2 regions of the Paenibacillus sp. GCM10028914 genome follow, and region 2 is predicted to be linked to the other one. Evidence: riboswitches for the same ligand, from Rfam matches in the RefSeq annotation. Region 2 holds a riboswitch; the other holds the start of a gene.
The links. A riboswitch is a leader RNA that binds a small molecule or an ion and turns the genes downstream of it on or off. The one in region 2 is predicted to bind S-adenosylmethionine.
Positions count from the first base shown of each region.

Region 1 (16,652 bases), on a different contig from region 2:
TCGGCAGGCACTACATGCGGAGCTGCTAACTTTTGAACATCCAATTGTAGGAGAGCGTATGACTTTTAGGGCGTCGATTCCTGAAGATATGAAATTGCTGCTAAATAGATTAAGTGCAGAAATAAAATAGGAGGAGAGAAATAATCTATGAGTCAACTAACTGTATATCAATATCCGAAATGCGGAACATGTAGAAATGCTGTGAAATGGTTACAAAACGAAGGACATGAGCTGACACTAAGACATATTAAAGATGAGCCTCCTACACCCGAAGAGCTGTCTGCTTTGTTTGAGAAGAGCGGTCTTGAACTTAAGAAGTTTTTCAATACAAGTGGTGAAGTGTATAAACAAATGGGGCTGAAAGACAAACTTAAGGACATGCCTAAGGAGGAGCAAATCAAGCTTTTGTCCTCGAATGGAATGCTCATTAAGCGACCCATTGTATCGGATGGAGAGCAAGTAACTGTAGGTTTCAAGGAAGAAATGTTCGAGAACGCTTGGAAGGCGAAGTAATAGAAAAGCTCTGTTCGAGTTCAATTGTTTATTGCAATATCGGCCTGGAGACGATCAAGTTTCCAGGCTTTATTTCGCGTTATCACAGGACTGGATAACCAAATATTATATACTTGCGGTGGACTCTATCATATAGGCTGATATGATATAATGACAGATGCATAATATTTGTGATATAACAAGACTTTGAACATATATACGCAAGGAGAGATGTAACACAGTGAACAACACGAAACAACCATCCCTGCTGCTAGTCGACGGTATGGCTCTATTATTCCGGGCATACTACGCTACGGCGACGAGTGGATACATCCGCCGGACTAAGGCGGGAATTCCGACAAACGCAATCTACGGATTCCTGCGCTACCTATGGGACGCTATTGATACATTTCAACCTACACATGTCGCCTGCTGCTGGGATATGCCGTCCAAAACATTTCGCAGTGAGCAGTTTGCAGCATATAAAGGAAACCGCCCTGATGCGCCAGAAGATCTCGTCCCTCAGTTCTCTCTTATTCGAGAGGTAACGGAATGCCTTGGAATTCCTAATCTTGGAGTTGAGGGGTTTGAAGCAGATGACTGTATCGGAACGTTAGCCTGTCGCTTCGGTAAAGACATGAATGTCATGGTATTATCTGGTGATCATGATCTGCTTCAACTTGTTAGTGAGCGTACTTCTGTAATCATCATGAAAAAGGGTCATGGCAATTATATGGTTTACACTCCGGAGACGCTCTATCAGGAAAAAGGTCTTCTTCCTCATCAAGTTATTGATGTTAAAGGACTCATGGGCGATACAAGTGATAACTATCCGGGGGTACGTGGTATTGGTGAAAAAACAGCTATGAAGCTGATTCAAGAATACGAGACGATTGAAGGCATTCTCGAAAATATGGATTCCCTCACCAAAAGCATCCGTAGTAAAATTGAAGCGGATATGGATATGCTTCATCTGTCACGTTCTCTTGCAGCTATTCATTGTGAAGTGCCTCTGGACTGTGACTTGGATTTATGTGTTCTGGAGATCGACCATGACCGAGTTATGTCCAAACTCGAGGAACTAGAAATGAAGAGCTTAAGTAACTTGATGGGAGTAGCAATGGTCCCTTGATGGATATTTAGCTGATGAAGTATTCTGGATGCCGGTTTGGTTGTCCGTAAAAACATCACTGTGTTCAAGCATCATTAGATTTATACTTGGAACGGTGGCAGCTCACCGGGGGAGGTTCCGTGGGAACACTTGTGGAACTTTACTGATGCTGCCGCTTGTCCTTCCTTCGACGGTTGTAGGGTTTCTGCTCTGGAAGAGCGGCAGTACCTGCATATGTTCTTGGTCTTGCTCGCGGACTGGGCGAGTTTGGAGCTACTTGGATGGTGGCGGGAAATATACCAGGCAAAACACAAACGCTGCCAACAGCCATTTATCTTGCTGTAGGAAACGGAGATACTCAACTGGCCTGGGAATGGACAGGAACGGTTGTGCTATTCTCTTGGATACTACTGGTGTGGCTGGTAACGGTCGAAGAGACCGTAATATGTCGACAAAATCATAAAGTAATACAATTACATCTTTGAGAGGATGACTGACATGATACTTGGAGCTATTGAAGCAGGCGGTACTAAATTTGTATGTGGAATTGGTAAGGAGGATGGTACTGTTATCGAACGTACCAGCTTTCCAACAACTACGCCGGAGGAAACAATGGCGCAAGTGTTTTCCTTTTTTGAAGGTAAAGGAGTAGAAGCTATTGGCGCGGGCTTTTTCGGACCGATTGATCCCGTAAAAGGAAGTCCTACATATGGTTGTATTACTACGACACCAAAGCCTCACTGGAGTAACTACAATGTCGTGAAAGCGCTAGAGGAACGTTTCAATGTACCTGTTGGTTTCGATACGGATGTAAACGGTGCTGCTCTTGGGGAACATACATGGGGCGCAGCACAAGGTCTTGACAGCTGTTTGTACATTACAATTGGTACTGGCGTTGGCGCAGGTGCTGTTGTGGACGGCAAGTTGATTCATGGTCTATCTCACCCTGAAATGGGTCATATTATTGTTCGCCGCCATCCAGAGGACAAGTACGAAGGAACTTGCCCTTACCATAGTGATTGCCTGGAAGGTTTGGCAGCGGGTCCGTCCCTTGGCAGACGCTGGGGTGTTGCAGGAGCGGAACTTACACCAGATCATCCTGCATGGGAGATGGAAGCTTACTATCTTGCTCAGGCGCTGATGAATTATGTGTTAATTCTGTCCCCACAAAGAATCGTTATGGGCGGAGGCGTTATGAAGCAGCAGCAGCTGTTCCCTATGATTCATAAGAAGCTGCAAGAATTGCTGGCAGGTTATGTACCACATCCGAGTTTGAATGAAGATATTGCACAGTTTATCGTATCGCCTAAGCTTGGTGACAATGCCGGTTTGTGCGGCGCATTGGCGCTGGCTAAGCTTGCTGCTGATGAAGCGGGAAAATAAGAAGAAAAATTGACTCATAAAAACAAACCGGCGGGATGATTCAACCGCCGGTTTGTTTTTTTATGAAATATATAGAGAACTAAAGAGGAGTGTTACGTTACAAGCAAATCCGACGGAATTTGGGATTGCAATATAATTGACAATCGTATAGAGTTCGGGTATACCATATTATGAAAGATTACTGGATGTCGTCTGAATGTAGTTTTTGCATCTATGCCTCACAAGGAGCAATCGATATGACAATAAAGGCTATCTTGATTGGTGCCGGTGTTCGAGGAGCTAATGTTTACGCACCTTATGCTCGGAATCATCCTGAGCAATTACAGTTTGCAGCGGTAGCAGAACCGGATCCCATACGAAGATCCTCTTTTGCTATAGATTACGATATACCAAATGAGCATGTTTACGAGGACTGGCGCGATGTGCTCCGGAAACCTCGGTTTGCAGATGCTGTTTGGATCTGTACCCAGGATCGAATGCATTTTGAAGTTGCCATGGCTGCACTGCAGCAAGGATACCATGTCCTGCTTGAAAAACCGATATCTCCATCACCTTTAGAGTGTTTGGAGCTCGAGGAAACTGCTCGAAAAAGTAACCGTTTACTAACCATCTGCCATGTACTCCGGTACACTCCGTTTTGGTCGGGTATTCATAAAATTGTTGAAAACGGCGATATCGGCAAGGTTGTTGATATTCAGTTACGAGAAAATATCGGATATGCCCATATGGCACACAGCTATGTGCGTGGTAAATGGAATAAAGCTGAGACGGCAAGTCCTATGATTCTGGCTAAGTCTTGTCATGACCTGGACTTAATTTCTTGGATAATGGATGAGGAATGTACTCGCCTTAGTTCTTTCGGTTCGTTATTGCATTTTAGAAAAGATCAGGCGCCAGAAGGAGCAACGGAACGTTGTTCAGATGGATGTCCGCATGTGAACAGTTGCTGTTATGTCGATTATCGTTACTATATGGGAGAAGGAAGACGCCGGGCACAGCATTTTTCTGATGATCTGTCTGATTCCATGATACGAAATCTGCTTCCACATACGCCTTATGGGCGCTGCGTCTATCACTGTGACAATGATGTTGTCGATCATCAAAATGTAAATTTGCAGTTCAGAAATGGTGCTACAGCTTCCTTCTCATTGTCTGCTTTCACCCATGACAGTTCCCGTACTGTGCAAATTTCGGGGACGCGGGGAGAGATCAGAGGAAACATGGCGAATCAGTCGTTTACAGTTTATAGCTTTGCAGACGGAGGTAGTACAGATATTCAGGTTGAAGATGGGGGCCGTGAGGGTACTGATCGAATGCTTCAAGAGTTTTGTGATCAAGTTCAGCTCTTTACAGGCAATTCATTAACTTCAGCATCCGCTTCTCTGCAAAGCCATATGATGGCTTTTGCGGCTGAGGAATCAAGGCTGGGTGATGGGCAGTGTCTGGAGCTTAGTCAGCTGGTTACCCGGTACCGAGAGGTATTGAATAGTGGCTTGAATATAGCAGGTAAAGATGGAATGAACAGTTTCTGTACGGTATAGAGGAAGGGGATGCTCCACAGTCATATCAATGACCTTGGGAACATCCCTATTTTTTTGGACATAATTAAAAGTAAGGGATGCAAGAAAAATCAGATAATGTGGTGATCATTTGTTTAAAATCATGCTAATCGAAGATGATGCAAGTCTGTTTAAAGAGGTTCAGGAAAGATTATCTCAATGGTCTTATGATGTTTATGGGGTCAAGGACTTTGGAAGTGTCTTGCAAGAGTTCACGGCTATTGGGCCTGATCTTGTCATTATAGATATCCAGCTGCCGAAATTTGATGGTTTCCACTGGTGCCGAATGATCAGAGCGCACTCTAATGTACCGATTATATTTCTGTCATCAAGGGATCATCCGACTGATATGGTCATGTCCATGCAGCTAGGAGCTGATGATTTTGTTCAGAAACCCTTTCATTTCGAAGTGCTGATTGCCAAAATCCAAGCGATTCTTCGACGTGTCTATAACTATAGTACGGAACGGACCGAACTGAAAACATGGCGCGGGGCAACTGTAGAATATGTAAAGAATACTGTTACCTTTGATAACACTTCCATTGAATTGACGAAGAATGAAATGTTAATCCTAAAAGTGCTGATTGAGCATAAGAACCAAATCGTAAGTCGGGAAGAGATCATAAGGAGCTTGTGGGATAATGAGCATTTTGTAAGTGATAATACGTTAACGGTCAACCTGAACCGCTTACGTAAGAAACTAGAGACTGTTGGGCTTCATACATATATTGAAACCAAAGTGGGGCAAGGTTACATGGCTACGGAAGAGGCACAACCATATGGTTAGAAAATATATAAAAGAACGTTGCAGTTGGATTCTGTTGTTCGTATTCTTTCATTTGCTGCTTCTCTTTGTTGCGTATATCGACTCAGCTATTCCGTTTAAGCCGGTTGTTTACATTGTGTTTCTATCTTCATTGATTTCGATCAGCTTTTTTATTATAAGGTATCACAAAGAAACGAAATTTTATAAAGGGCTTGAAGATTGGGACCAAACAACCGGGATCGAGGGCATTACGGAGGCACAGAGTCCTTTCGAGCAGATCGTTGAAACAAGCGTGACGCTGCTGAATGAACGGTATCAGAGAGAAACTTCGCAGCATCTGATTGGGTTGGAACAGGAAAAGGATGAGCTGTTATCTTGGATTCATGAAGTGAAAACACCCCTGACGGCCATGCAATTAATGATTGAGCGCATGAATGATGAAGCGTTGAAGGGGCAATTAATGTATGAGTGGCTGCGAATCCATCTCCTGCTCGATCAACAGCTTCACCAAAAGCGAATTCCTTTTATCATGAATGATTTGTATGTAGAGCTGTCTTTGCTTGAACCGATTATATTTAAAGAAATTAAGGAACTGAAATCATGGTGTATGCAAAAAGGGATTGGCTTTGATGTCTCACTTCAGGTACCTGAGGTATTAACGGATGCTAAATGGCTTGGCTTTATATTAAGACAGCTGTTAACGAACGCCGTTAAGTATAGTGAGAATTCAGATATCTTTATTGAAAGTCGTTTTGATGAGGATAACAAGACTATTGTAGAGATAAAGGACCATGGGCGCGGTATCGATCCGAAGGACCTGCCTCGAATATTCGATAAAGGATTTACTTCCACGACGAAGCATCAGGACCATGCGGCAACAGGCATGGGGCTGTATTTGGCGAAAAAGGTGGCTCGTTCTTTACATATCACCATTGATGTAACCTCGAAGCTTGGTGTTGGGACGACCTGTACACTGACGTTTCCGCAAAAGAATGATTTTGAAAGCATTAGAGGCATGTGACAACAATGTCACATGCTTTTGTAATTTGTTCGGGGAATCGAGGGAAAAGGGGAGTAGGGTGATTTATGATGAATGTATGAAGAAAAGGAGTGAGCGAATTGGTAATTCTAGAGGCGAATAAAATTTACAAAAGCTATGGAAATAAATTTAATAAGCAAGAAGTATTAAAGGGAATTGACATCACGGTAGATAAGGGCGAGTTCGTGAGCATTATGGGGGCTTCCGGTTCGGGGAAAACGACCCTGCTTAATGTACTCTCATCAATTGATAAAGTCAGTCAAGGGACGATTACCATTGAGGGAAAAGAATTTACTGGCATGAAGGATAAACAACTTGCTGAATTCAGAAAGCATCATTTAGGTTTTATCTTTCAGGAATATAACCTACTTGATACTTTAACGGTCAAAGAGAATGTACTGCTCCCACTATCTGTCAAGAAGGTATCGAAAAAAGCAGCAGATCAGAAATTTAAAACGGTAGCATCGGAGCTGGGAATTGTTGACCTTGCGAACAAATATCCGAATGAAATATCAGGGGGACAGAAACAGCGTACTTCCGCTGCCCGCGCATTTATTCATGATCCCAGCATCATATTTGCGGACGAGCCAACAGGCGCACTGGATTCAAAATCAGCATCAGATTTGCTCAACAAATTAAGCGAACTAAATCAGAAACTGACTTCCACGATCGTCATGGTTACGCATGATCCGGTGGCTGCAAGTTATTGCAGCAGAGTCATCTTTATTAAAGATGGGCAGATTTACACACAATTGAATAAAGGCGAGGAGACAAGACAGGCCTTTTTCAAAGACATTATGAAAACGCAAGGTGTTCTGGGTGGTGTTCAAAATGAACATTAATTTTATCATCTTTCGCAATTTGAAAAAGAACATAAAAAACTATTATCTCTACGTATTTGCTTTGATATTTAGTGTAGCGCTGTATTTCTCCTTTGTAACCCTTCAGTATGATCCGTCTATGGATGAAGCCAAGGGGTCAATCAAAGGTGGAGCAGCACTGGGTGCTGCTTCGATTCTGCTGGTCGCGATCGTGGCTATTTTCCTTCTGTATGCGAATAACATTTTCATTAAACGACGCAGTAAAGAAATTGGGCTGTTTCAATTAATCGGACTGACGAAAAGTAAAATATTTATGATTTTGAGTTTAGAGAACTTGATTTTATATTTCGGCTCCATGCTGATTGGTATTTTTGCAGGTTTCTCCGTTTCCCGGCTAATTCTAATGATATTGTTCAAAATTACGGGGGTGGAGGCGAATGCCACCTTGCGTTTTTCATCCGAAGCGTTGACTCAAACGGTACTCGTATTCGCTGGAGTATACATTCTCATCATGATTATGAACTTTATATTCATTAGAAGACAAAGCATATTATCCTTGTTCAGAACGGTATCTTCAACGCAGGCGAGAGTAAAGAAAATGTCCATTATGGAAATAATCATCGGCTTGCTCGGTATTGGACTTATTCTCTATGGGTATTATGTGTCCACTAGACTGTTTAGTGGTGACTTGGTTGAAATGAACGAATTATTCTTGAGTATGGTCATGATCCTGGGAGCAGTTATCATCGGAACCTACTTATTTTACAAGGGTTCGGTAAGTTTTATTTTTAATGCGATCCGTAAGAGCAAAGGTGGGTACCTGTCACTGAATGACGTTCTCTCCCTCTCTTCCATCATGTTCCGCATGAAATCCAATGCGATATTATTGACTGTAATTACGACGGTATCTGCACTGGCGATCGGACTTTTGTCGCTAAGCTATATTTCTTATTATTCCGCAGAAAAAATGGCACAGCAAACCGTGCCCAACGACTACTCAATTGTTCGTCAAGAGGATCGAGATCTTTTCACAGAAGCGTTGTCTGCCGGCGATATTGCATATACTGAGGTCGAAATCGATGTGATCCAGATGAATGTTGATGCTTCTGATATTATCGGATCTGGACTTGAAAAGGCTGCTAATGACTCGGGCGAAATGATCTTTCCTTTCGTCAGCGATAAGAGTGTCTCTGGTGTGGACATAGCTCCCGGTGAGTTTTTGTTGAAGGGTATGAGTGATGCGGTGACACAGTTCATGTCTATTAAAAATGAGGGACAAATTACGATAGAGACCAAGGGAAGTACTGACGCCTTGACTCTGAATATGAGTGGGCTAGAAAAAGGTGCTGTCGTCTCCTCATACTTCTCACACGGGATGCCAACGGCCGTCGTGGACCATAGCATCTTCGAACAGTTGGTACAAAATGTGGATCCTGAAATTCAAGGGGGCTCCACTAAATATTACGGTTTCGATATTACAGATCGAAGCGAGCTTAAAGAAGCGGAAAATATTTTTACGAAGTTGGATTTGGATAGTAAGGGGCCGAACTGGTCCCAGGCAGAAACAATTAGCTACCAGAAAACGAACATGGGATTAATGATGTTTATCGTTGGTTTCTTAGGTCTCACATTCTTAATCACGTCTGGATGCATTCTCTACTTCAAGCAGATGGATGAGGGGGAAGAGGAAAAAGCGAATTACACCATTTTGAGAAAGCTGGGCTTTACACAAGGAAATCTCCTTCGAGGCATTCAAATGAAACAGATCTTTAATTTTGGCATACCGCTCATCGTGGGACTGTTTCATAGTTATTTCGCTGTAAAATCAGGCTGGTTCTTCTTCGGAACAGAATTATGGACGCCTATGGTCTTGGTTATGCTGCTTTATACAGTTCTCTATTCTATCTTTGGGTTGTTGTCGGTTATTTTCTATAAAGGAATTATTAAAGACGCTCTGTAATTCATTATGCATAAGAAGAACCCTAAATCCTGAAATAGGATAGGGTTCTTCTTTTTCCTAAGCTTCTTAGTCGGTGAAATGGGCATCCCCTAAGACGAGTGTTAGAAATTCACGTAAATCGTCGGCTTCTTCTGGGTTGAGACTGAATGTGCGCTCTAGGTAATTGTCTTGTTCGAGATCGTCGCTAGCCAATATGGCTGTTCTTCCGAACTGAAGGTCGGTTACGAGCTTTTTCCCATAAAATAGGTTCGTTGTGGTCACTGCCAGATCAAATCGTTTGAGTGATGGGCCAATGAACGTGACGAATCGGGTAGATGTAGACTCTGTACTATCGGATAAAAAATCAAGTTGCCGTGATTCCCCGGTCATATCGGCGGTTCACTCCTTCTGCATAGATGATGTTTGTTGTCCATTATACAAGAAAAATCTAAGACAACCTATATGGGAAATTAAGATAAACAACCCAGTTGACCTTATTACAAATTATGGTATCATGTTGTTTAACAGTATAACGTTTATTCAAATTGAGGGAAGCACCTTTCTGACGCTACGGCGGGAGAGGTGCTTTTTTGCGTTGTACAGCGTGCGTTATACGGTTGATAACAATGATTGGAGGCCATGGGATGCAAATTGTATTTATGAATCAGATGTCCAGAACGAACGAATCAAGTGAAGAAAATACGGCACAAGTGTGGATTGGTGAAGAGGAAGGCGTGTGGCATCTCGGCTGGCGAGACTTTGAAGCTGACGGATATACCAAAGATGAAGATTGGTACAGTGGAAGTTCATGGAGTGAGTTGTTGTGCGTTTACCGTCATCGTCTTTCCATGAAACTCAGTGAGGGATATCGTCCTGTAATTGAAGGGATATTCCACGAACCTGAGGATGCTAAGGGAAGAAACCATGCTGCACAGAAACTGCAATGTTATAGTGAGCTATATGGTTCTGAAGCGTTGTATACGGAGCTTTGCGCGTGGCGCCGAAGAAAAGCGGCAGCTGGACGAAAGGCACCTTACTTTATAGCGAGTAACCGTGTACTTCGCTTGATAAGCGCTTTTGTGCCGCAAACAGTGGAGGAATTGCTTCAGCTACCAGGGATTGGTGCGAACAAGGCGGCAGAACATGGGGATGAATGGATTGAAATGACGATACGCTTAGAACGAACAACCTCTTTTCCTCTGGACTGGGTATTTAGTGAGTTGAAAGAAGATGAATTCTTGTCTTGGCTCTACAAGCAGAAAGAACACAAATACAAGCAAGAGTTAGAAGAATTCCGCATGGGTCGGGTGATGTTAATGGGCATAGCAGAAGGTTTATCACTAGATCAATTGGCGGAGAAGACCAGCATGTCACGGAGGGAGCTAGTTGAACAGATGGAAGTGCTTGAAAAGGAAGGGTACGATATGGAGCTTTTAATCCGTTTGGAGCTCGAGAGTTTGCCGGAAACAGAGCATTCCGCCATTTGGAAAGCGTTTGAGGATCTCGGTGATACCTTCCTTAAACCTGTAATGCAGCGGGTATATGGTCAGGAGCCAGCAGCTCAGGGTGGAATGGAAAGATTGTATGAACGGCTCCGCCTTATCCGTATACGCTTTAGACGGCAAACGATTGAGAAGCGTAGCGCAGTGTGACATATAAAAAAACGGGTTACCCTTTAATGAATAAAGAAGGATACCCGTTTTTTTGATATTTCATAGCCATTCTTTTTTGCGGAACAGATAAAACATGCCGGATCCAAGAAAAATCATTAGTCCAATAACCGCAAAATAGGAATATTTCCATTTCAACTCGGGCATAAACTCAAAGTTCATCCCGTATATTCCAGTAATAACCGTAAGCGGCATGAAGATCGTGGTCATTGCCGTAAATACCCTCATGATTTCGTTCGCACGGTTCGCAATACTGGACTGATAAGCTTCTCGAAGGTTACTCATCAGATCGCGGTAGGTTTCAAAAGTTTCGGATATTTTCACGGCATTCTCATAGATGTCGCTGAAGTATTTTTGCAGCTGATCATCGATCAGACGAAGGTCTTTTTTATTCAGTGTATTGATTACCTCTTTCTGAGGGCCAAGTACCTTTTTCAACCATAGAATTTCACTTCGAAGACCGATAATTTCGTTCAGATGTGATTTCTTGGTGTGCATGAGAATATCTTCTTCAAGCTGATCAATGCGCGCTTCGATTCGGTCACCTACCGTGAAGTAATTGTCTGTAACCAAGTCCATCAGGATGTACAGAAATCGGTCAGGTGAATTGGCTTCATCTTCCCACAGAAGTGGTTTTACAGCGCGTAATTCATTGATCTTCTGCTTTGTTACGGTAATGATGAAATGTCTCCCTAGGAAAATATTCAGAGCTCGAAGGAAGATCTCCTCATCATCAAATCGAATGCTGTTTACTACAATAAAGTAGTGGTTCTCATATATTTCAATCTTTGGACGTTGCTCTTCATCACTCTGGGTGTCTTCTACAGCCAAGTCATGTAGATTGAAGAGGGGCTGGAGTTCCGCCAAGTCTTCAACATCAGCGTCAATCCAGTAAAATCCGTCTGGTGGAGCTGTAAGTGTCGTTTCAATATTGTCTATCGGGGTGAAAACACCCGAATTTACCAACCGGATTTTCATCTGATATCACTCCTTTAATTCACTGCTTGCGCATTTCGAATCAAGGCATAGGGTATCAGCTTACCGGTATTAGCCGGGCAGAAACTCTGCACGACTCGGCATTGGGCATCTAAAAGAGCGCACGAAAAATAACGTTGCCCGCCACCGGTGAGCTGATCTTGGTCCTATGCGGTTTTGCGTCATTTACATCCAGCTTCTGGCTCGGGTCACCGTCCATCTTCCATGTCACCTCTTTCATATGGTTAATTAGCACCAATCTAGTATAACGCCGTGGTTATAACCTTTCAAGGTGGAATTAACATGTGATTCATCCTTGTACAGGGTATGGAAGATACAGGTGATTTGTTCCATTTTTTTAGCTCAAAGCTTCTTGACGAAAAAATGTTCTTGATTTAAAGTAATAATCAATAGTATTTAGGAAACAAACAACTTCATAACGCGAAATCTTATCAAGAGCAGGTGGAGGGACTAGCCCTATGAAACCCGGCAACCGGCGGCAACATCGCACGGTGCTAATTCTTGCAGGAGGTACGCGGCCTTAACACTAAGGATCGCTGCAGTCTGACAGATGAGAGAGGCGCATAGTTTACGTATACGTATATATGACCTTTCATCACAGAAAGGTCATTTTTTTGTATACTTTGGCAATCTCTTATGTTGTTTTATGCAGTATGACTATTTATTAACCTAAAGGAGGAATAATGATGCCGATTAAAATTCCAGACACACTGCCTGCAAAGGAAATTCTTGCTGGGGAGAACATTTTCGTAATGGATGAAAGCCAAGCTTTTCAACAGGATATCCGTCCGCTGCGAATTGCCATTCTGAATTTGATGCCAACCAAGGAGACAACAGAGACGCAGCTGCTAAGACTGATCGGTAATTCCCCACTCCAAGTAGATGTTGTGCTGCTTCATCCGGGATCGCATACTTCTAAAAACACTCCGGCAGAACATTTAGAGTCATTCTATAAAACGTTTGAAGAAGTCAGACATCGCCGTTTTGACGGTATGATCATCACGGGAGCTCCAGTAGAACAGTTGGATTTCGAAGATGTAAACTACTGGGATGAGCTCAAAGAGATCTTTGAATGGAGCAAGCGTAATGTAACTTCAACGCTCCATATATGTTGGGCCGCTCAAGCGGGTCTTTATTATCATTATGATGTGGCGAAGTACAGCTTGTCCGAGAAATGCTTCGGTGTGTTCCCTCATACAGTAAACGAGCCAAACGTTAAGCTGCTGCGGGGGTTTGATGAGCTGTTCTATGCACCACATTCCCGGCATACTGATGTTCGGCGAGAAGACATCGAGCGAGCGGAGAAGCTTGTGGTATTAGCTGAATCCGAAGAAGCCGGTGTTTATCTGGTAGCGTCAAAGGATGGAAAACAAATATTTGTGACAGGTCATTCAGAATATGACTCTGACTCGCTTAGATGGGAATATGAGCGAGATGTAGCCAAAGGTATGGATATTGCACTTCCACGTAACTATTATCCAAAAGATGATCCGACTCGCAAACCGCCTTCAGTCTGGAGAGCTCATGCTAATTTATTATTCTCTAACTGGCTCAATTACTATGTATATCAAGAAACACCTTATGATATCGGACCGCAAATATAGAGAGCGAAAGAACGTAATTTAAGGAGGAGTGGGTATTGTGGAGAAGAATAATTTGAAGATTGAAAGTAGGCTGGCTCAGATTGGATCTGTTGAGGAGCCTGTTACGGGTGCAATAAATTTCCCGATTTATCAAGCAACTGCATTTCGTCATCCTAAACTAGGTCAAAGTACAGGTTTCGATTATATAAGAACGAAAAGCCCGACAAGAACGGTACTAGAGGAAGCGGCGGCTGCACTGGAATCCGGCGATGCCGGATTTGCCTGTAGCTCGGGTATGGCAGCATTACAGACCGTATTTGCTCTTTTCAGACAAGGTGATCATCTTATCGTATCTTTGGATTTATACGGGGGCACCTACCGTTTAATCGAGCAAATATTGTCTCGTTATGGCATCACTGCTACCTATGTGGATACGAATGACATGGATGCGTTAGAGCAATCAAGAAAACCGAATACGAAAGCAATTATTATTGAAACGCCGACGAATCCCCTTATGATGATCACAGACATTGAAACGGTCTGTAGTTGGGCTCGTCATCACGGCTTAATAAGCGTCGTAGATAATACGCTGCTGACGCCATTCTTCCAGAGACCGATTGAGCTTGGAGCAGATATCGTTGTTCACAGCGCCACTAAATATTTAGGAGGCCATAACGATGTGCTTGCCGGGTTAATTGTTACCAAGGGAGAAGAATTATCTAAGGAGATCGCCTTTTTACATAACTCAATCGGTTCGGTGCTCGGTCCGACAGATTCTTACCAATTGATGCGCGGGATGAAGACACTGGCTTTACGCATGGAGCGTCACGAGAGCAATGCGACAGCAATTGCGTTGTTCCTGAAAGAGCATCCTGCGGTTTCTGATGTTTTCTATCCGGCACTTCCTGATCATCCGGGCTACGAAGTACAACAGAAGCAGTCTAGCGGAAATACGGGCATATTTTCATTCAAAGTGAAGGATGCCAAGTATGTTGAACCTATTTTGCGTCATATCAAGCTGATCGCTTTTGCTGAGAGTCTTGGCGGAGTAGAATCATTGATGACTTACCCGGCCGTTCAAACCCATGCCGATATCCCTCTGGAGATTCGTGAAGCCGTTGGTGTAGATGACAGATTGCTTCGATTCTCCGTCGGTATTGAACACGTGGATGATCTGATTGCAGATTTGGATGCTGCGCTAAATGCAGCAGTTGCTGAAATTGAAGGAGGAGCAGACAGATGAGCCTAGACAACCAGAATGGACATTCAAGCAAATCAGGAAACAAGGAACAAAAGGAGAGAAGTTTGGATCAGGTTCGGTTTGAAACCAAACTCCTTCACTTTGGAGGAGAGATTGATACAGCAACAGGTGCATCAAGCGTACCTCTGTATCAGGCGTCTACGTTCCATCATGAAGATATATATCATCCGCCACAGCATGATTACAGCCGATCAGGCAATCCTACACGTCAGGTACTGGAGAATTATATTGCATTACTAGAAGGTGGAGTTCAAGGGTTTGCGTATGCATCCGGTATGGCAGCAATCTCAAGTACGTTTATGATTTTGTCAGCAGGAGATCATATTATTGTAACAGAGGATGTATATGGAGGGACTTACAGGCTCCTGACAAGTATCCTGAACCGTATGGGTATGGAATGCACTTTCGTGGATATGACAGATCTTGAACAGGTAAAGGCAGCACTCAAACCAAATACCAAAGCTGTTTATATGGAAACTCCATCGAATCCAACACTGAAGATTACCGACATCGGGGCGGTTACTTCTTGGGCTAAGGAACATGGACTATTAACGATTCTTGATAATACATTTATGACGCCTTACTATCAGAGACCGATTGAGCAAGGCGTGGATATTGTTCTTCATAGCGCGACTAAGTTTCTTGGCGGGCACAGTGATGTGCTTGCAGGCCTAGCTGTGGCTCGAACCGAAGAGCTCGCTAAACAGTTGAAACAGCTTCAGAATGGTCTTGGAACCGTATTGGGTGTACAGGATTCATGGCTCCTCATGAGAGGTATGAAGACGCTAGGTGCTCGTATGGCACATAGTGAGCAAAGTGCTGCTAAGCTGGCAGCATGGCTTACAGGCCGGAGTGATATTGATCATGTGTATTATCCAGGCCTATTAAATCATCCCGGACGGGAAATCCACGAGAAGCAGTGCAGTGGTTATGGTGCAGTCGTCTCATTTGATGTAGGTTCTGGTGAACGGGCCAAGCAGGTGCTTAACGCAGTTAAGCTTCCGCTCGTAGCTGTAAGCTTGGGTGCAGTAGAGAGTATTCTCTCGTATCCTGCAATGATGTCACACGCAGCAATGGGAGAGAAAGTACGCCATGAGCGCGGGATCACGGACGGACTTCTTCGTTTCTCAGTCGGATTAGAAGATATCGACGACCTTATTGCTGATCTGGATCAGGCGCTGGAAGTAAACAGATAGCAATGATCTCTTGAAAAGGCACCCTGAATCATAGGGATGTCTTTTTTTTTAGTTCCTTTATGTGTTACGATGAAATAGATAATAGGTGAAGAACATAATACATGGGCAAGTAGAATTCATTGTCATTTAGCTATGATAAGGGAGGACCTATAAATGGGTACAGTTGACAGTATTCTGGATAAAGCGCTGCGTGGCGAGCGTTTGAATCTCGAAGATACAGTAACTCTTTTTGAAAGTGACCAGATTGAGAAGATTGGACATGCTGCTGATATTATGACCAAAAGGCTGCATCCTGATCCGATAACGACTTTTGTAATCGGACGAAATGTAAACTATACGAATGTGTGTGATGTTTACTGCCGCTTTTGCGCCTTTTACCGCAGACCCGGACACGAAGAAGGATATGTTCTATCGGATGAAGTAATCTTACAGAAAATCCAAGAAACCGTAGACGTAAATGGAACAGAGATACTAATGCAGGGCGGAACGAACCCTAATCTTCCGTTCAGCTACTATACGGATTTACTCCGGAAAATCAAGAATCGGTTCCCTAATATAACAATGCACTCCTTCTCACCAGCTGAGATTGTGAAGATGATGGACGTGTCCGGATTGAGCATGGAAGAAGTTGTTCGCGAACTCCGGGACGCAGGACTTGATTCTTTACCGGGGGGCGGAGCCGAAATCTTGGACGACCGTATTCGCCAGAAGGTCAGCAAGCTGAAAGGCAGCTGGCGTCAATGGATGGATGTTATGCAGACGGCGCATAAGCTCGGTATGAACACGACCGCAACCATGGTTATTGGCTTGGGTGAAACGATGGAGGAGAGAGCACT
Region 1 is NZ_JBHTFO010000017.1:467,022-483,673, reverse strand. Features, by position in the region: gene ACFQV5_RS19685 (RluA family pseudouridine synthase) at 1-130, shown strand, start outside; gene ACFQV5_RS19680 (arsenate reductase family protein) at 148-513, shown strand; gene ACFQV5_RS19675 (5'-3' exonuclease) at 734-1,624, shown strand; partial or broken gene ACFQV5_RS19670 (hypothetical protein) at 1,653-2,088, shown strand; gene ACFQV5_RS19665 (ROK family protein) at 2,093-2,986, shown strand; gene ACFQV5_RS19660 (Gfo/Idh/MocA family protein) at 3,223-4,527, shown strand; gene ACFQV5_RS19655 (response regulator transcription factor) at 4,637-5,332, shown strand; gene ACFQV5_RS19650 (sensor histidine kinase) at 5,325-6,332, shown strand; gene ACFQV5_RS19645 (ABC transporter ATP-binding protein) at 6,431-7,192, shown strand; gene ACFQV5_RS19640 (FtsX-like permease family protein) at 7,182-9,131, shown strand; gene ACFQV5_RS19635 (DUF3055 domain-containing protein) at 9,198-9,500, opposite strand; gene ACFQV5_RS19630 (HRDC domain-containing protein) at 9,755-10,762, shown strand; gene corA (magnesium/cobalt transporter CorA) at 10,823-11,758, opposite strand; SAM riboswitch class I at 12,202-12,333, shown strand; gene metA (homoserine O-acetyltransferase MetA) at 12,463-13,380, shown strand; gene ACFQV5_RS19615 (aminotransferase class I/II-fold pyridoxal phosphate-dependent enzyme) at 13,418-14,602, shown strand; gene ACFQV5_RS19610 (aminotransferase class I/II-fold pyridoxal phosphate-dependent enzyme) at 14,599-15,816, shown strand; gene mqnC (cyclic dehypoxanthinyl futalosine synthase) at 15,970-16,652, shown strand, end outside.
Region 1: another riboswitch for S-adenosylmethionine. It lies ahead of metA (homoserine O-acetyltransferase MetA); the one in region 2 lies ahead of ACFQV5_RS04860 (methionine ABC transporter ATP-binding protein).

Region 2 (16,652 bases):
CCAGCATTGTTACTCTTCCCAACAATTGCAATGATGCGCGGTTATTTTCAGGGAAGAAACTTTATGACCGCAGGTGGAGTATCGCAAATCGTTGAGCAAATTGCTCGTGTCTTAACGGGGATTGGGCTTGCATATATTCTCGTGCGCATGGGCTATGATGATACCTGGGTAGCAGCGGGTGCTTCTTTCGGTGGAGTGCTGGGAAGTGTAGCTGCATTTGGTGTAATGATCTTTTTTGCGATGAAGCTACGTCGTCAAGATCGTGAACTAAAGCTGCCTGGACCTGATAAGTCGATACCACTTGGCGGAATTTACAAAGCCATCTTTACTTTGTCGATTCCAATCGTGCTATCATCTCTTGCCGTTCCTGCTATCAATTTTATTGATGGTTCGATCGTTAAGCCGCTATTAACCGGTGAAATAGGTGCTGAAGAGGCTACAGCAGCTCTTGCGGTGTTGGGTACACGAGCTCAAAGTATAGCAGGTATCCCTCCAATCCTAGCCATTGCACTTAGTCAATCTTTGATACCTATTATTTCTGCTGCCTTTGCCAGAAAAGATCAGGATCATTTACAGCGCCAAGTAACGCTTGCGCTCAAAATATCTATTTTGACAGGGATGCCTATTGTTCTCGCTTTGGTATCTGCATCATACTCCGTTAATGGTCTGCTGTTTAGCTCTCTTAATGGCAGCGGGATTATTGCGATGCTCACCTTCGGGACAATATTCCAAATTACTATGATGACATCTGGATCTATCTTGCTTGGGATCGGAAAAGCTAAGATTTCTATGGTTCACGTTATGATTGGTATTATTATCAAGCTGGTTGCAAGTGTGCTGCTTGCTCCGTTATTCGGGATATACGGGATTATCGGTGCAACGTCACTTTGTTTCCTTGTCATTACGGCACTTAACTTACGTGCGATTAAAGCGATTGTTCCGTTCTCTATCCTGGGTTCACGCTGGACAGGCTTTATTATTACGGTGCTGGTGTCTGTAGGTACGGGATATGTAGTGAATCAATTAGGAAACCAACTGGTAGACTATATACCGGCTCGGATTGCCTTCTTTATTACTTGTTTATTGGTTGGGGCAGTCGTTGTGGTTATCTATTTAGTTCTTCTTATCATGCTCGGTGTACTGCGACAGTCAGAGCTTTCGAGCTATCCACGGTTGTTGCAAAAGCTGTTCCGCCCACTCATGCGTCTTCAGCCATCACGCTTACGCGAACGTGGTTAGGATCTCATTATAATGACAATAAAACGGTTCTCCTTTAAAGGAGAACCGTTTTATTGTATGGGTAAGCTTTCATCATTTCAGAACGTATCTAATAAATTCTTAGCTTAGACGTATGTCCATATCGTGAGTAAAAGCGATTCGTTCGAGCCCAGACCGATGTGCATGGGTCATATCAACAAGGAATGGCCGGATAGGCTTACTTAAATGGCGCAGCATTGTGGGCTCCTGGAACCAATCAAAGCGGGGAATAGGCTCATATTCGGTATCATGCCATACGCTCTCGAGTAAAGGGCTGTACAGACGGTGATTGACTGGTAGCCATTCAGATTGCAATAATTCATTGCTTTCTTCAAGAGAGTTCATAGCTTGATCAGGTTTGGTGGTAAATAATGCTGGCCAGTATTCTGCACGGGACCCCAAATGGGGAGTGCTCAGAGCAAACTGAAGAACACCTTGATAAATATCCTCATAACCGAATAACATGGCATACAGCGATTTACCGATCTTAATTCGACTCGATAGACTGTTAAAATGACTTAAGCTCATACCAACTAAGGGCCGAAGAGGGAGAATTCGGTCTTTGAATAGATTACCTTTACACTGAACTTCACCCAGTGGGAAGATAATTTGATTCAATCGCATAAGCTCATGTAGTCGAAAAGAAGGATGATCTAGAACATGTTTACGAAAATAAGGATGTTGTACGACACGATCTTCTATATAATTTTGTTCATTAATAATTAAGGCGACAGACAACAGGCTGCTGTTCCGATCGATCCAAAATCGATCCCAGAACGGAGTCATAAATGCCGAGACATGAAAATAGGGAAGCAGATGAAAATAGCTCCGTTCCATTTGCTTGCTGTGTTTATATAGAAGCAATTGTGGGTAAGCATCCTGAAATATAAGAGCATTGCAGCGCTCAAGAAAACGGTACAAGTGATATTTAAAGTCGTTGTCGGTTAAGTCAGACATGAGCCCACTCTTAATGTCTGACATATTCCAGCCACCATTTCTTGACACCATGTGAGCAAGAAATGCCCAGTGTATTTCGGGATATTCCCTGTAAAGATCTAGATATGCACGTGTTCGTGTTATATTACTTAGATTAGCATCGGCTACGGCTTCATGAATTTGTTTCACAAGTTGAAGTTCAGGTTCGGATAAATCTAATTCGTTTCCATCCGAAGGATCCTTAGGTATAGGTTCTAATTTCATGGTTTGACCGTAGCGTTCCCGCTGGCAGCCCTCGGCTGTCTTATCAAGCAGACGCGAGATACTTCTTGTTGCACCTTCATTCCAAGTTAGAGTTTTTCGGCGTCGCCTGAGCTCACTGGATGCTGTCCAAGAAGCAGTAAAGCCGCTGATAGCTTCGGAAGCTGCCCGAGGAATAGAACGCAGCAACGACCAGATGGATCGCTGGCGAGTATTACAATCTTCGGAATGGCTCATAAGGCACCTTCTTTCCTAAATGTCAGTGAACCTAAAGTCAGTATGCCTTTAAAATTTGACTTCCACTCAACATTTTGCTCTACTTAGGATGAACGAATTCAGACGGAAGGGGAGATTCTCTTGGAAAAGATTACTTCAGAAGCAGAGTTTCAGGTATCTATTCAATCTCCAAGATTGACGATAGCTGTATTTAAGGCAGATTGGTGCGTTGATTGTAGATTCATCGATCCGTTTATGCCAGAAGTAGAGACTAAATATTCCGATCGATTAACATTGGTTGAAGTCGATGTTGAACAGGTAGGCGACGTAAGCCAGCAGCAAAACATTCTGGGTATACCAAGTTTCGTAGCATACACAGATGGTCGTGAACTGGTCCGTTTTGTAAATAAACTTCGCAAGTCACGGGAAGAGATTGAGTCTTTTCTTGATCGCGCTTTAGAGGTATATAACTCGATCCACAAGTAAAAATATCACACCGCTCGCCTTGATCAAGGTCAGCGGTGTTTTAATTTTTGAACATTTTGTCACAATCGGTCTATGACCGGAGGGGATGAATCAGTTATAATACATATTGAACTGTATATTATTAGTAATAAGTTGTGACAAAGATTGATATATTATGAATACGGGCAGCAGGTGAAAATGGTGAATGATAAACAATTAAAATGGCTTAGTTACCTCACATGTTTAATCATGTTCTGTGCAACCTTTGGTGGCATGGTTGTAACTAAGACCGATTCTGGTATGGGTTGTGGGCAGGAGTGGCCACTGTGTAACGGAAAATTTATTCCTGCATACACGTTGTCATCGATGATCGAATATTCTCACCGAGCTGTGAGCGGATTGGCTGGTTTAGCCGCATTAGCCTCATTGATAGCCTTCTGGATGTTTAAACGTACACGGCGCGATCTTGTTACATATGCAGTCTTGACTGCGATATTTGTCGTTCTTCAGGCTATTATGGGAGCAATGGCAGTTCTTGTGCCACAATCCGCTGCTGTAATGGCATTACATTTTGGATTTTCTCTCATTGCGTTTGCGAGCTCTGTCATGCTTGCGCTGGCGATGCGCAGAATTGAGCAGGCCAAAGACCTCTCAAAACTTGAAAACTTGCCGCGGGTGAGTAAGTCGTTCCGTAACTTGGTTTGGGGCACAACCATTTATTCATATATCGTTGTATACATAGGTGCATTTGTCAGTCATACCGATTCACGAGAAGGGTGTTCAGGTTGGCCTCTATGCAATGGCGAAATTATACCTGAGCTTTCAGGTGGAGTAGGGATTGCATTTATGCATAGGGTGGCAGCAGCCCTTCTACTACTGCTGGTAGCAATCATGGGGCATTTTGCTTTCTGGAGAAATCGAAATAATCGTGAAATACAGATGCTCGGTATCACAGCAGTCATTCTCTGTCTGATGCAAGTCTTAAGTGGTCCATTGCTGATGGCAACGCTCCATAACGACGAATTGTATATTTTTGCAGCCTTAGGACATACGCTGCTCATATCCGGCTTGTTCGGAGTGTTATGTTATTTAAGTGTGAGAGTATGGCAGTTGAGTAAGCCTGTATCGAAATAAACCCAATATGAATCATTTCATACAACATAATTTCAATTCACAAAATCCACGACATTTGTCGCGGATTTTGTTGCATTATGGGGGAGAGAGAATGAAGAGGGGCTAGTTAAGGGCATTTTAAATACATGAAAAAATCGATACCTCGGGTAACTCAAGTACTCTAAATGTGAACACTAGAGCGTTTAACCAAGCCACTTACTTGTTTATATTTAATAATGAGTAATTTGAAAATCTTATATAGTATACATTCATGAAATTTAGAACTTTAATCTTGAGGGGGGAACGCCATGCTTCGGATTTTACTCGGGGAGCCGCCCCGAATTAATGAGGGTCTGCTTGAAGACGCGATTGAAACCATGGTTAAGACTACGCAGCTTTTGCAAAAAGAGATCGAGAAAAATCAAGATCCGACTCATGACTTCCGCAAGCTAGAAATTTGGACTCGTGGATTGATTGGATCGCTGGACGAATTGGAGCAAAGCTGGTTTGCCGCATGTCATTTCCGTAAATCTGTTAAGGCGGGGTATGTCGATGATATGTCTATCCAGGAACAAGGGGAGTATGCACGTTATGTGTACTTCTATAAAGACGGATTTATTCGTGTATTCTCCATCCTGGATAAGCTTGGCACAGTTCTGAATGAACTGTTTGATCTTAATACATCAAAAGTTAAAACTCATTACTCCTATTTCACGGTGCTTCGTCAGTTTAGTTATGCTAAGACACATGAAGAGCTGGTGGACAAGCTGGAGTCCATTAAAGAACAATATAATTCAGCAGTGAATGCATTACGTAAACGGAGAAACGCTGAGGTTCACTATATGAACTCTGAGATGCAGGATGATTTATGGCAGCGGCATCAGGGGCTCAATGATAAAGTGGAGCTTGAGGATCTCGATAAACATTTAGATGACCTTAAGCAAGGTCTAGATATGGTGTGTAAAACATTATCCGCTTCATTTCACTACACGAATGATCTTTGGGCGAAGAAAGGTGTAAGTTCTTAAGACGATAAGCCTATAAATTCCTTTTGACAAACATCTGAAAAGACTCTATACTAATTGCATTCTTGAATTGTTTTTTGGAAATATATCAATATTAATTTCATATCGATGTTTTCTTATCGAGAGAGGTGGAGGGACAGGCCCGATGAAGCCCAGCAACCGGCTGCAGTGTACAGACAATTTTGTCTGAACAGATGTAGTGTCATGGTGCTAATTCCTTCAAAACTGCGAATGTTATGCAGTTTTGACAGATGAGAAAAGGCATTCGTCTTTACGTAAAGAGGGCCCTTTTTGATTCTGCAAAGAAAGGGCTCTTTTATTTATTTCTACGTATGTAATGGGAATAGGAGGAACTGGGAATTGATCGAACTTAAACGATTGACAAAACAGTACGGAAAAGCCGGAACGTTAACGACAGCATTATCCGAATTGAACTTGTCGATTGAAAAAGGTGAAATATTCGGAGTGATTGGACACTCCGGTGCTGGAAAAAGTACATTGATCCGGTGTATTAATCTGCTGGAACGCCCGACCTCCGGTGAGGTATGGGTGAATGGGGTCAATTTGACATCCCTTAATAAAAAACAGCTTCAGGCTGAACGCCGAAAGATCAGTATGATTTTCCAACATTTTAATTTGTTATCTTCGGCAACGGTCTTTGATAATATTGCATTTCCACTTCGCTTAATTAAGACACCGAAGGAAGAGATCGAACGCAAAGTGAGTGAACTGCTGGAATTGGTTGGGCTGCAAGCTCATCGTAATAAATATCCATCCCAATTATCTGGTGGACAGAAGCAACGTGTAGGTATCGCAAGAGCACTGGCAAGCGATCCGGAAGTGCTGCTCTGTGATGAAGCGACATCCGCATTGGATCCGCAGACTACGGATTCAATTCTTCGATTGCTGCTCGACATTAACCAGCGTTTCAATCTGACGATTGTTCTGATTACCCACGAGATGCATGTTATTCAGACAATTTGTGATCGGGTTGCAGTGATTCATCAGGGTGGAATTGTTGAAGAAGGTCCGGTTACGGAAGTGTTCTTGAAACCTAAACACGAAGTAACTCAGGAGTTCGTTCGTAATGAAACGGATAGCGGAGAAGCACTGAGATTAGCTATTCACGCACCTCACGCTGAATCTTTCCGAGCAGCGAAGATTACATTTTTAGGTTCCAAAACTTATGAATCAACGCTGTCCCACACGGTGCGTGAAACGGGTGTAAACTTTGCTATTTTGCAAGGTACAATTTCTACGATCAAGCATACGCCATACGGTCAATTGATTGTCCGGTTTGAAGGGGATATGCAGGCGATTGATTTGACAATACAGAAGCTATTGGAGCAAGGACTTGATGTGGAGGTGATGGACTGATGTTCGGACTTGATTTTTCCGAAGTGAATTGGGATGAGTTTGTCACTGCGACACTGGATACTCTAAAGATGTTGGCATCATCCGCACTGTTTACATTTTTGATCGGTCTTCCAATAGGCGTGTTGTTATATCTGGCAGCGCGCTCTTCATCCAAATGGGTGCGTTTCGGATATTCTATTCTGTCATTTGTCGTAAATATTCTTCGTTCCGTACCGTTTATCATTTTGATTGTAGCTATGATTCCGATTACGAAGTCCATTGTGGGTGTATCTTATGGTGTTCTCGGTACGATCCCGCCACTTGTTGTCGGAGCAGCGCCATTCTTTGCAAGATTAGTTGAAACATCACTTCATGAGGTAGATAAAGGTGTCATTGAAGCTGCGCATGCTATGGGGTCGTCCACACGTCAAGTCATCTGGCGGGTACTGCTTCCCGAAGCAAGACCAGGTTTACTGGCGGGAATGACCATCACAATTGTTACCCTTGTTTCCTACACGGCAATGTCGGGTATGGTAGGTGGAGGCGGTCTTGGTGATTTGGCGATTAAGTATGGTTATCACCGCTATGAAACCGAAGTGATGATCATCGCCGTTGTCTTGATGATACTTCTAGTGCAACTGCTGCAGATGGCAGGCGATCGAATGGTGCGACATTTTACAAGGAAGTAGCGAAAAGGCATGGATGTTATGGCATTAAGAAAGGCGAGATAGAAATATTCACGATCTGGAGGGAGAGAAATATTATGAAAAAATGGGTATTAGCGTTTCTTAGTTTGTCACTCGTAGCCGTGTTAGCTGCATGTGGAGAGAAGCCTGCAACAGATTCGAATGGAAGTGACGGGAGTGTAACACTGCGTGTAGGCGCTTCTCCTGAACCGCATTCTCAGATTCTTGAACATATTAAGCCGGCACTTGAGAAAGAAGGCGTTAAGCTTGAAATCGTCGAATTTACGGATTATGTGCTTCCGAACCAGCAGTTAGAACAAAAGCAAATTGACGCTAACTTTTTTCAGCACAAACCACATATGGATAGTGCAGTGAAAGAGCGGGGGATGGATCTTGCTGCTGTTGTAGCCGTTCATATAGAACCATTGGGTGCTTACTCTAAAAAGATTAACTCCATTGAAGAGTTAAAAGATGGAGCTGTAGTTGCTATTCCTAACGATCCTTCCAATGCGGGACGTGCGCTTTCATTGTTGGCTCAGAATGGCCTGATCAAGCTGGAGGATGAGAGCAAACTGGAAGCTACAGTAAGAGATATTACTGAAAATCCGAAAAATCTAGAGATTAAAGAAGTGGAAGCGGCAATGCTACCTCGCATGCTCGACGAAATGGATATGGCGATCATCAATACGAATTATGCGCTCGAGGCTGATCTTGATCCTACTAAGGATGCGCTCTTTATTGAGGATAAAGAAAACCCATATGCGAATTATCTCGTAGCACGTTCAGATAATAAAGATTCCGAAGCGATTCAGAAATTAGCTAAAGCTCTGACTTCCGATGACGTGAAAAAATATCTTGATGAAGAATTTAAAGGTGCGGTTTTCCCAGCATTTTAAATTGAATAACGCTGTTTAGCCCTTGAACTTTGATGTTCAAGGGCTTTTTTTATGCATAGGATCGATGAACTCATCAAGTTGTAGGGAGAGGTTAAATCTTTTATACTGAAGACAGATATGTATGTACGGGGGAGGGAAGATCTTGGATAGAAAAGTGGCACTAATTACTGGCAGTGCAACAGGACTGGGCAAAATGACTGCCTTGACACTGGCTCGTCAGGGATGCGATATTGCGCTGAATTTTGTTAACAGCAGAGAAGAAGCATATGCTCTTAAGAAAGAAATTGAAGAAATGGGTGTTAGGGCCATTGCGGTTAAGGCAGATATCGCCGTAGAAGAGCAATTATACAGCCTTGTAGACCAAACGGAAAATGAATTGGGAGCTATTGATATTCTGGTCAACAATGCGGGACCTTTTATCCGGGAACGACGTTTGTTTTCCCAATATGAACGGAACGAAATCGTTCATCTGATTAATGGGAATCTGACCAGTGTGATGCTGCTTGATCACCTTGTTCTACCCTCCATGAGAGACAAAAAATGGGGACGAATTATTCACTTTGGTTTCGGTCATGCCGGTGAAGCGAGGTCGTGGCCACACCGTTCCGTATATGCAGCTGCGAAGGTGGGGCTTGTCTCCTTTACTAAGACACTAGCTGTAGAAGAAGCACCGTATGGGATCACGGTAAATATGGTATGTCCCGGAGATATTCGAGGAGCTAATAAAGAGAAGACCATTGATGAGGTGGCTGGCATAGCAGACGGATTTACCCCTCGTGGGCGTTCTGGAAGCGGTGAGGATATTGCCAGGGTCATTGAGTTTCTCTGCATAGAGAAATCAGATTTTATTACAGGGAATATTATGGATATTTCTGGAGGGTTAGATCCTATTCGTCCTCGGATTTTGCCTGAATAGAACGAGGGTTATTCTTATACCTAATCAAAAAAAGAGTCTTGGTTTCCATAGGAACCAAGACTCTTTTTGCAGAAACTCCGTCTGCCTGCTAGCAGGACGACGGAGTAATCTCTACTTGTGTATATAGGTTTTAGAACACTTGTACTACTTCTTGAATGCCTTCTACCTCTTCAACCAGGGCACGCTCAATCCCGGCTTTCAAAGTAATGGTGGAGCTTGGGCAGCTACCACAGGCACCTACCAATTTCAACTTTACGATGCCGTCTTCAACGTCGACCAACTCCACGTCACCGCCGTCGCGCTGCAGGAACGGACGAAGCTTATCGAGCACTTCAGCCACTTCATCATATGTGGTGCTTTGTGCGTTTTCGCTCATCTTGTTCAACTCCTTTCCTCCCTTTATTATAGTACATAAACGCTTAAAATAAAACGCCAATCTAAAGGTAGGGACATCATTATGCGACCCATTATTGAATTTTGTGCAGGAAATGCACATTTCGGTACAGATAAAGCTTTAAAACCGCTTATGGATAAGTATGATATTGTCGAATATGGCTGCCTTACCAATTGCGGGCAATGTTATTTAGCACCGTTTGCTTTGGTAAATGACGAAATCGTTGAGGCCGCTACAGCTGAAGAGCTGTATCATGCCATTCTCCAGAAGCTTAAGGAGATCGAGGAGCTATGATCACAGATCCTATTATTAGAAGTGACGCTTTGATTTCCACAGTACACCACTCTTAAGAAGTCTTGGGACGCGTCCCATAACAGAAGTGTTCCCCATCAAACCAAAACCCGCATGCTTCCCGAGCGAACCAAGCGTGCCTTTCAATTTAAGCGGGTGAACTTTCGGAGTATCGTCTCTCCATATTGCCTTAAGTACATGCCCAATCTGTTCAGCTTGGGCACCAGCTGCTTGGGCGCTTGGCATAAATGGAAGACTGGCACAGTCACCTATAACAGATACCTCCGGGTGGGAGGGTACTTGATACAGCTCATTAAGCAGAATTCGTCCACTGCGGTCTTTGGGCAAATCCAAGTTTTGAACAACAGAAACAGGCTGAATTCCTGCTGTCCAAACGGTCAAATCGGTTGGAATCGCTTGATCCATATTGTAGACAACATCTTGCTCTACTTTAGATACAGAAACTCCGCTTAGGATCTCCACATTATGCTCTTGAAACCATCTTTGAATATAAGCTGAAAGACGGTTTGGAAATGAAGATAGGACACGAGCTCCGCGGTCAAGAATCGCTATATTAAGGTCAGGCCGGCTCTCTCGCAGGTCGGAAGCAAGCTCAATTCCGCTTAGGCCCCCGCCGACGATGTGAACCTGGCTGTACGGTTTAAGGTTATTTAAACGTAAATAGGTTTCCCTTGCTCCGGAAAACGACTGCAGACTGCAGGTGAATTCTTCAGCGCCCGGAACTCCATGATATCGGTCTGTACATCCTAGTGCAATGGCAAGTTGGTCGTATTCGACTGGGTCATCATTGAATAAATGCACAAGCTTTGAATTCAGATCGATAGAAGTAACTTCCCCATAATGAATACTCAGTTTATCGTATGTTGGAAATTTAACACGCAACTCTGTATCAGCAACGGTTCCTGCTGCTAATGCGTAGTATTCCGTTTTAAGACCTTGATATGGCATCCGATCAATGAGTACCACTTCCAGATCGGGAGGTAGATAACTGCTGAATAATTCTTGAATTAAGGCAAGACCACCGTATCCTCCGCCGAGTATGACGAGTTTTCTCATATAAGTGTCTTCCTTTCTATAGAAATAGAAAACCGAGCTGTTTATAATACCTCATTAACCGTATAACCTTTATTTGGAACCTCTTATTCGTATACCTTAATTTCGTTATAGAATGTATCGCGTTCAACCGGAATTCTGCCTGCTCCTTGGATGAGCCAGATCAGTTCCTTACGTGTTAAGCCTTCCGGTGTTAATGCACCAGCTGCATGACTGATTCGTTCTTTCAATATCGTACCGTGAACATCCGATGCCCCAAAGCTCAGAGCGACTTGAGTTAATTGAGCACCAATATTGATGAAATATGCTTTTACATGGTCGATGTTATCTAGCATAAGCCTGCTAATTGCAATTGTCTTCAGATCTTCGTAAGCCGAATTACGACGCATGATGCCTGCATTCTTGTTCTTTGGTTGCATGGATAGTGGAATGAATACCATAAAGCCGTTCGTCTCATCCTGCAAATCTCGAATTTGCAGCATATGACGGATACGATCCTCGTGACTCTCGATTGAGCCATACAGCATTGTGGTATGTGTTTTCATACCAAGCTTATGTGCAGTGCGATGCACTTCAAGATACTCATCGACGTTGGCCTTATCGACTTTCATTTTCTGGCGATAATGGTCTGACAATATTTCAGCACCGCCACCAGTTAACGACTTGAGTCCCGCTTTTTGCAGCTCTTGGAGCACTTCTTTTATACTAAGACCGCTGATTCGTGTGAAGAAGTCGATTTCAGCTGCTGTATAAGCTTTTAGTGTCACATCGGGAAAACGTTCATTAAGGGCTTTAAGTGAATCCACATAATATTGGAAAGGAACATGTTGATTATGACCACCAACAATGTGGAATTCTCGAATGCCGGGATGGAAGTGTTCTTCCACATATTCAATCATTTCTGGTCCAGAGAGAGTATAGGCTCCTTCTTCGCCTTGGTCCTTACGGAAATTACAGAAAGCACAGCGTGATTCGCATACGTTTGTGAAATATAAACTCATATTTTCAATAAAATAGACCTTTTTCCCGTTTTTGCGTAAGTTTGCTTCATTCGCAAGCTGTCCCAGGGTCAGAAGGTCATCGGTTTGGTACAAATAGACACCGTCTTCGAGATCTAAACGGATTCCGTTTTGAACTTTTTCTACAATTTCAGCCATTCTTTTATCCATAAAAGGATTTAAGTAGGTAGTCATAAATTTTCCTCCTCTTCACGCTCGCTGTATCAATAGATACAAAGCTGCATAAATTATCCGTCTTGGTGAGTGATACCATTTACAGATTGTTGCAACACGAGGTAATTCATTAATTAATGAAAATTGTGAAATTATATACAACTATGAACCCGAACACAACGAAAAAGCAGCATAGGCTGCTGGATGTGACAGAAATTAAACAATTACGCACAATCCTTCCCTATTATAAACCTCACCTAACGGCGGGGCAATACAAACAGAGTGAAAAGGAGATGCTATAAAAGAGGAAGCACTTGTATTTGCGCCGCTTGAGGGATGAGAAGATGTGGAGTATACTGAAAAGTGTACGAAAAGGAGGGTGACCTATGATTACAATTAGTGATACTGCAGCAGAACGTTTGAAAGACATGCTTGCTGAACAGGAAACACCGAATATGTTCCTTCGTTTGGGCGTCACTTCCGGCGGATGTAGCGGATTTTCTTATGCTATGGGCTTTGACGATGACGAGACGGAAAATGATGTATATATGAATGTTGCCGACATGAAGATTGTTGTCGACAAGGATAGTATGAAATACTTGAACGGTCTTGAGATCGATTTCGAGGAATCCGGTATGACAGGTGGATTCACCATCCACAATCCGAACGCAACGGTAACTTGCGGTTGTGGTTCCAGCTTCCGTACTGCTACGGATGCAGGGAAACCGAATGCAGAGCCTTGCTAATTGGCGCTGAGCGGAAAAGGAGCTGTCCATCAGTAGTTATTCTACTGAGGGACAGCTCCCTTTTTTATTTTCATATTTAAAAGCCTAGTCGTTTGGCAACATATGAAGTAACGGCTTTATCTTGAAACTCTTTCCAGGTAGTAATCTTGGAATGTGTCTCTAAATAGTTGTCGAGATGAGTATTAACAAAATCCTCAAATTCCTCTTGGCTATGTCCTTTGTAACCAGCTGCTCTTAATAAGTCGTTAAAAGAAGATGAAGAGGTGTACATTTGTACGAATGAATCCGGAAACAGATCGTCAGTATGAACTTCTTGTTGCAAATCTGAAAGTTTCTCAGCATTCTCTTGAATGTTCTTCAGTTTTTTCTCAAGTTGATCTAATTCACCAAACTCAATGTTCATTATAATCACCTCCAAATACGTTTATAACTTTATTAACGATGAAACTGAAATAGTTAGATAAATAAATAATACCAAAAACAGGGGCTTTATCATACTAAAAAACCCTATTCTATTACGAATAGGGTTTTTAGTATCACCATTATATGGGTCAAGCAAAGAAGAACTGTTTATTAAGCATAAGCACGATCATGCTGGCGGCTACAAGCGAGAAGGCGATACAACCAGCACCCAGCCCTCTGCGTTTGTCTTTTATAAACTTGAAACCGATAACAAATATCAAGACCGTAATAGCCACGAGCGAGATCGACATCCCCACCATAGCAATCCAATATAATACCTCGAACAGTGCTGCCAAGTTTAAAGCCTCCTTTATTCAAACACGGAATCAACCACTCCGAGCGAGTTCAATATCTGTACTTTACTATACGATAGATTACTTCCATTGGAAAGGGAAAACCTTCCTGAGAAAGGACCGGGAGCGAATGTTTCAAGGAATAGGCATTATAACCCGGACAATCATCCAAGAGTCAACAGGTGCTCGGGAGTACTATATCGTATGTCTTGATTAGAAGGAGGCGTAGGCAGCATGGCGGGAAGGCAATTGGCCAGTAAGTGGCTAAAAACGGAAGCGCTGCTGACCGATCCTCAGATAATCCCTTATATCCCGGAAACAAAGGCTTACGGCAGGGATGATCTGATGTCGATGCTCTCACAATACGACATGGTTGTGATTAAGCCGGTTGTGGGAACGGGTGGAAACGGCGTCATACGTATACAGAAACAAGATGAAGGATATAACGTTAGCCATAAAGGACAGTCTAAGTTTGTAGACACGTTCCCTGAATTGTTTTCGGTACTATCCATTCTAAAGATGAAGCGGAGATATTTGATGCAACAGGGTATTCATTTGGCAACGATTAACGGCCGCCCTCTCGATTATCGTGTGAAAGTGGTTAAAGTAATGCGAAAATGGGAATTTAGAGCGATGGTCGGCCGACTTGCAAGACCGGGTTTGTTCGTGACCAACTTGTGCAAAGGAGGCGTGCAGTTAAGATGCAGACTCGCGATTAAGCGTTCACTCCCACATATTAATTCCCTTGAAAAACGGAAGGAGATGAGGCAGCTGACTCGAAATTGTATAGCCGTATTAGAGAAACGTTTTCCGGGGATCGGAGAACTAGGATTTGATTACGGCATCGATCATACAGGAGCCATATGGATCTTGGAAGTGAATACTCGGCCTAGTTAATTTCGTTCCCAAAAAATACCAAAATATAGGTTTATATCAAAATAAAATAGGGTAATTAAAAAATAATATGAACATTCCGATAAATATATTAAATTATTTTTTTGGTGTTCTTCTTACTACATTTCCTGTGTATAACATTTATCCCCATAATCCACCTTGATAACGCTGTATTTACAGTACTTACCAACATATTATACACAGGATCTCCACAATGCATTGTGGATAAGCGAACGGTTGTTCTGTTTTGGGATGTTTGTTATGATAGATTCAGGAAAAATGAGGAAAGGGTGTGAGGGGATGGCTATGTTGACGGACGAAATGTTATTAGATTCCTATCATATGGCTATTGAACTAAAACTAGAACGGGAGTTTATCACTTTATTGCTGGCCGAAATTCATAAACGGAACTTAGACACCGATTCCATCAGTATCCTACACTAGTTTTATCTTCTATAGATAAAAGAAACGTATTGATACGACTTCTGAAATTCATCCAGATTCAAACATACATATATTTGTCGTACAACCTATAGAAAAGGTATCTCGTATCCACAGATGATTACGTTCGTGGATAGAAGATACCTTTTTTGTTCATTGATATGGTTTAGATTTTCATATTACTACTATGTCCCGGAGCCAGACGAGCCTCTGGGTCAAAATATACCTTAGCATTGTTGATCGCGGTAGGCGCTTCGCCAAAGCCGACAGCAATGAGCTTTACTTTACCTGGATAAGTCGTGATATCGCCGGCTGCGAAAATACCCGGGATACTTGTCTCCATACGGGAGTCAACAACAATCGAGTTGTTCTCGATGGCAATACCCCATTCAGAAATAGGGCCGAGCGTGGAAACGAATCCAAAATTGACAATAACATCATCAACTTCAATTTCCTGAGTTTCTTTTGATTTAATATGAGAAAGAGTTACTTTGGTAATTTCACGATCACCGTGAAGCTCACTGATCTCCGTTGGGGTAATAATATTTACCTTAGATGCGAGCAGTTTCTCGACACTGTGCTCGTGAGCACGGAACTTATCACGTCGATGAACGAGAGTCACTTGTTCAGCTATTGGTTCGAGCATAAGAGCCCAGTCTACAGCAGAATCGCCTCCGCCACTAATGAGCACCTTCTTACCTTGGAAGCGACTAAGATCACTAACAAAGTAATGCAGATTAGTCTCTTCAAACTTATCTGCGTTATCGACTTCGAGTCGGCGAGGTTCAAACGCACCAACACCTGCAGTTATAATGATTGCCTTGGCGTGGTGTACTTCCTTATCTGTTGTAACGACAAAGTGCTGTTCATCTAATTTTTCGACAGATTGAACTTTTTCTTCAAGTCTTATGTCTGTGTCAAACAGCTCCATTTGCTTAGAAAGATTGTTGACCAATTCCTGAGCTGTAACCTTGGGGAATCCGGCCACGTCGTATATATATTTTTCTGGGTAAAGAGCAGCCAGTTGTCCTCCGAGTTGGGGCATACTTTCGATGAGCTTAACAGTAGCTTGGCGCATGCCGCCGTAGAAAGCAGCAAACATACCGGCAGGTCCACCACCGATAATAAGAAGGTCGGTCATCGAATGTTCTTGTGATGTTGTCGTCATGGGGAAGCACCTCCGTAGTATATATTTCCGAATCAGACAAGTTCTTGTCTGAATTTCTAATTCTTTGATTTCTATACTATTATAATCGTATGGAACCAGCATTGAAAGTCGTGATTTCCATCAAAATACCTATTATAAACATGTTTGCGCTTTCTTATATGCATAGCTCATAATCCGAAAGAACTTAACTTTTTTAAGGGCAAAATAATCCTTGATCTTTGATCTGATTATGCATATGATTAACGTGATAACTTGCGTTAAAAAGCATTGTTTCGACATTTTTTGAATATGGAAAGATAGGGCTGAAACCCTGGTTGAAAGTCGTTCAAGATGAAAAATTCAATGGGCTCTAATATAGAGCTCTTCTCTTTTTTTAAAGTGTTTTATAAAGCTAGTTTATACTTACTATATATAGAAGTACGGCGGGAGGAGCAGGAGAATGAGCAGCATACCGAAAATCGTAATCCTTGGTGCAGGTTACGGTGGGATATTAACAGCGCAGCGGCTGCAGAAAGAACTCAACTATAATGAAGCTGACGTAACATTGGTGAACAGACATGATTATCACTATATAACAACTCATTTGCATA
Region 2 is NZ_JBHTFO010000006.1:36,424-53,075, forward strand. Features, by position in the region: gene ACFQV5_RS04835 (putative polysaccharide biosynthesis protein) at 1-1,239, shown strand, start outside; gene ACFQV5_RS04840 (DUF2515 family protein) at 1,339-2,691, opposite strand; gene ACFQV5_RS04845 (thioredoxin family protein) at 2,812-3,156, shown strand; gene ACFQV5_RS04850 (COX15/CtaA family protein) at 3,337-4,269, shown strand; gene ACFQV5_RS04855 (Cthe_2314 family HEPN domain-containing protein) at 4,557-5,276, shown strand; SAM riboswitch class I at 5,387-5,531, shown strand; gene ACFQV5_RS04860 (methionine ABC transporter ATP-binding protein) at 5,634-6,650, shown strand; gene ACFQV5_RS04865 (methionine ABC transporter permease) at 6,650-7,318, shown strand; gene ACFQV5_RS04870 (MetQ/NlpA family ABC transporter substrate-binding protein) at 7,393-8,211, shown strand; gene ACFQV5_RS04875 (SDR family oxidoreductase) at 8,354-9,127, shown strand; gene ACFQV5_RS04880 (NifU family protein) at 9,258-9,503, opposite strand; gene ACFQV5_RS04885 (YuzB family protein) at 9,585-9,815, shown strand; gene ACFQV5_RS04890 (NAD(P)/FAD-dependent oxidoreductase) at 9,831-10,889, opposite strand; gene mqnE (aminofutalosine synthase MqnE) at 10,973-12,079, opposite strand; gene ACFQV5_RS04900 (HesB/IscA family protein) at 12,445-12,804, shown strand; gene ACFQV5_RS04905 (hypothetical protein) at 12,881-13,207, opposite strand; gene ACFQV5_RS04910 (hypothetical protein) at 13,356-13,562, opposite strand; gene ACFQV5_RS04915 (YheC/YheD family protein) at 13,794-14,456, shown strand; gene sda (sporulation histidine kinase inhibitor Sda) at 14,754-14,897, shown strand; gene ACFQV5_RS04925 (NAD(P)/FAD-dependent oxidoreductase) at 15,061-16,062, opposite strand; gene ACFQV5_RS04930 (NAD(P)/FAD-dependent oxidoreductase) at 16,502-16,652, shown strand, end outside.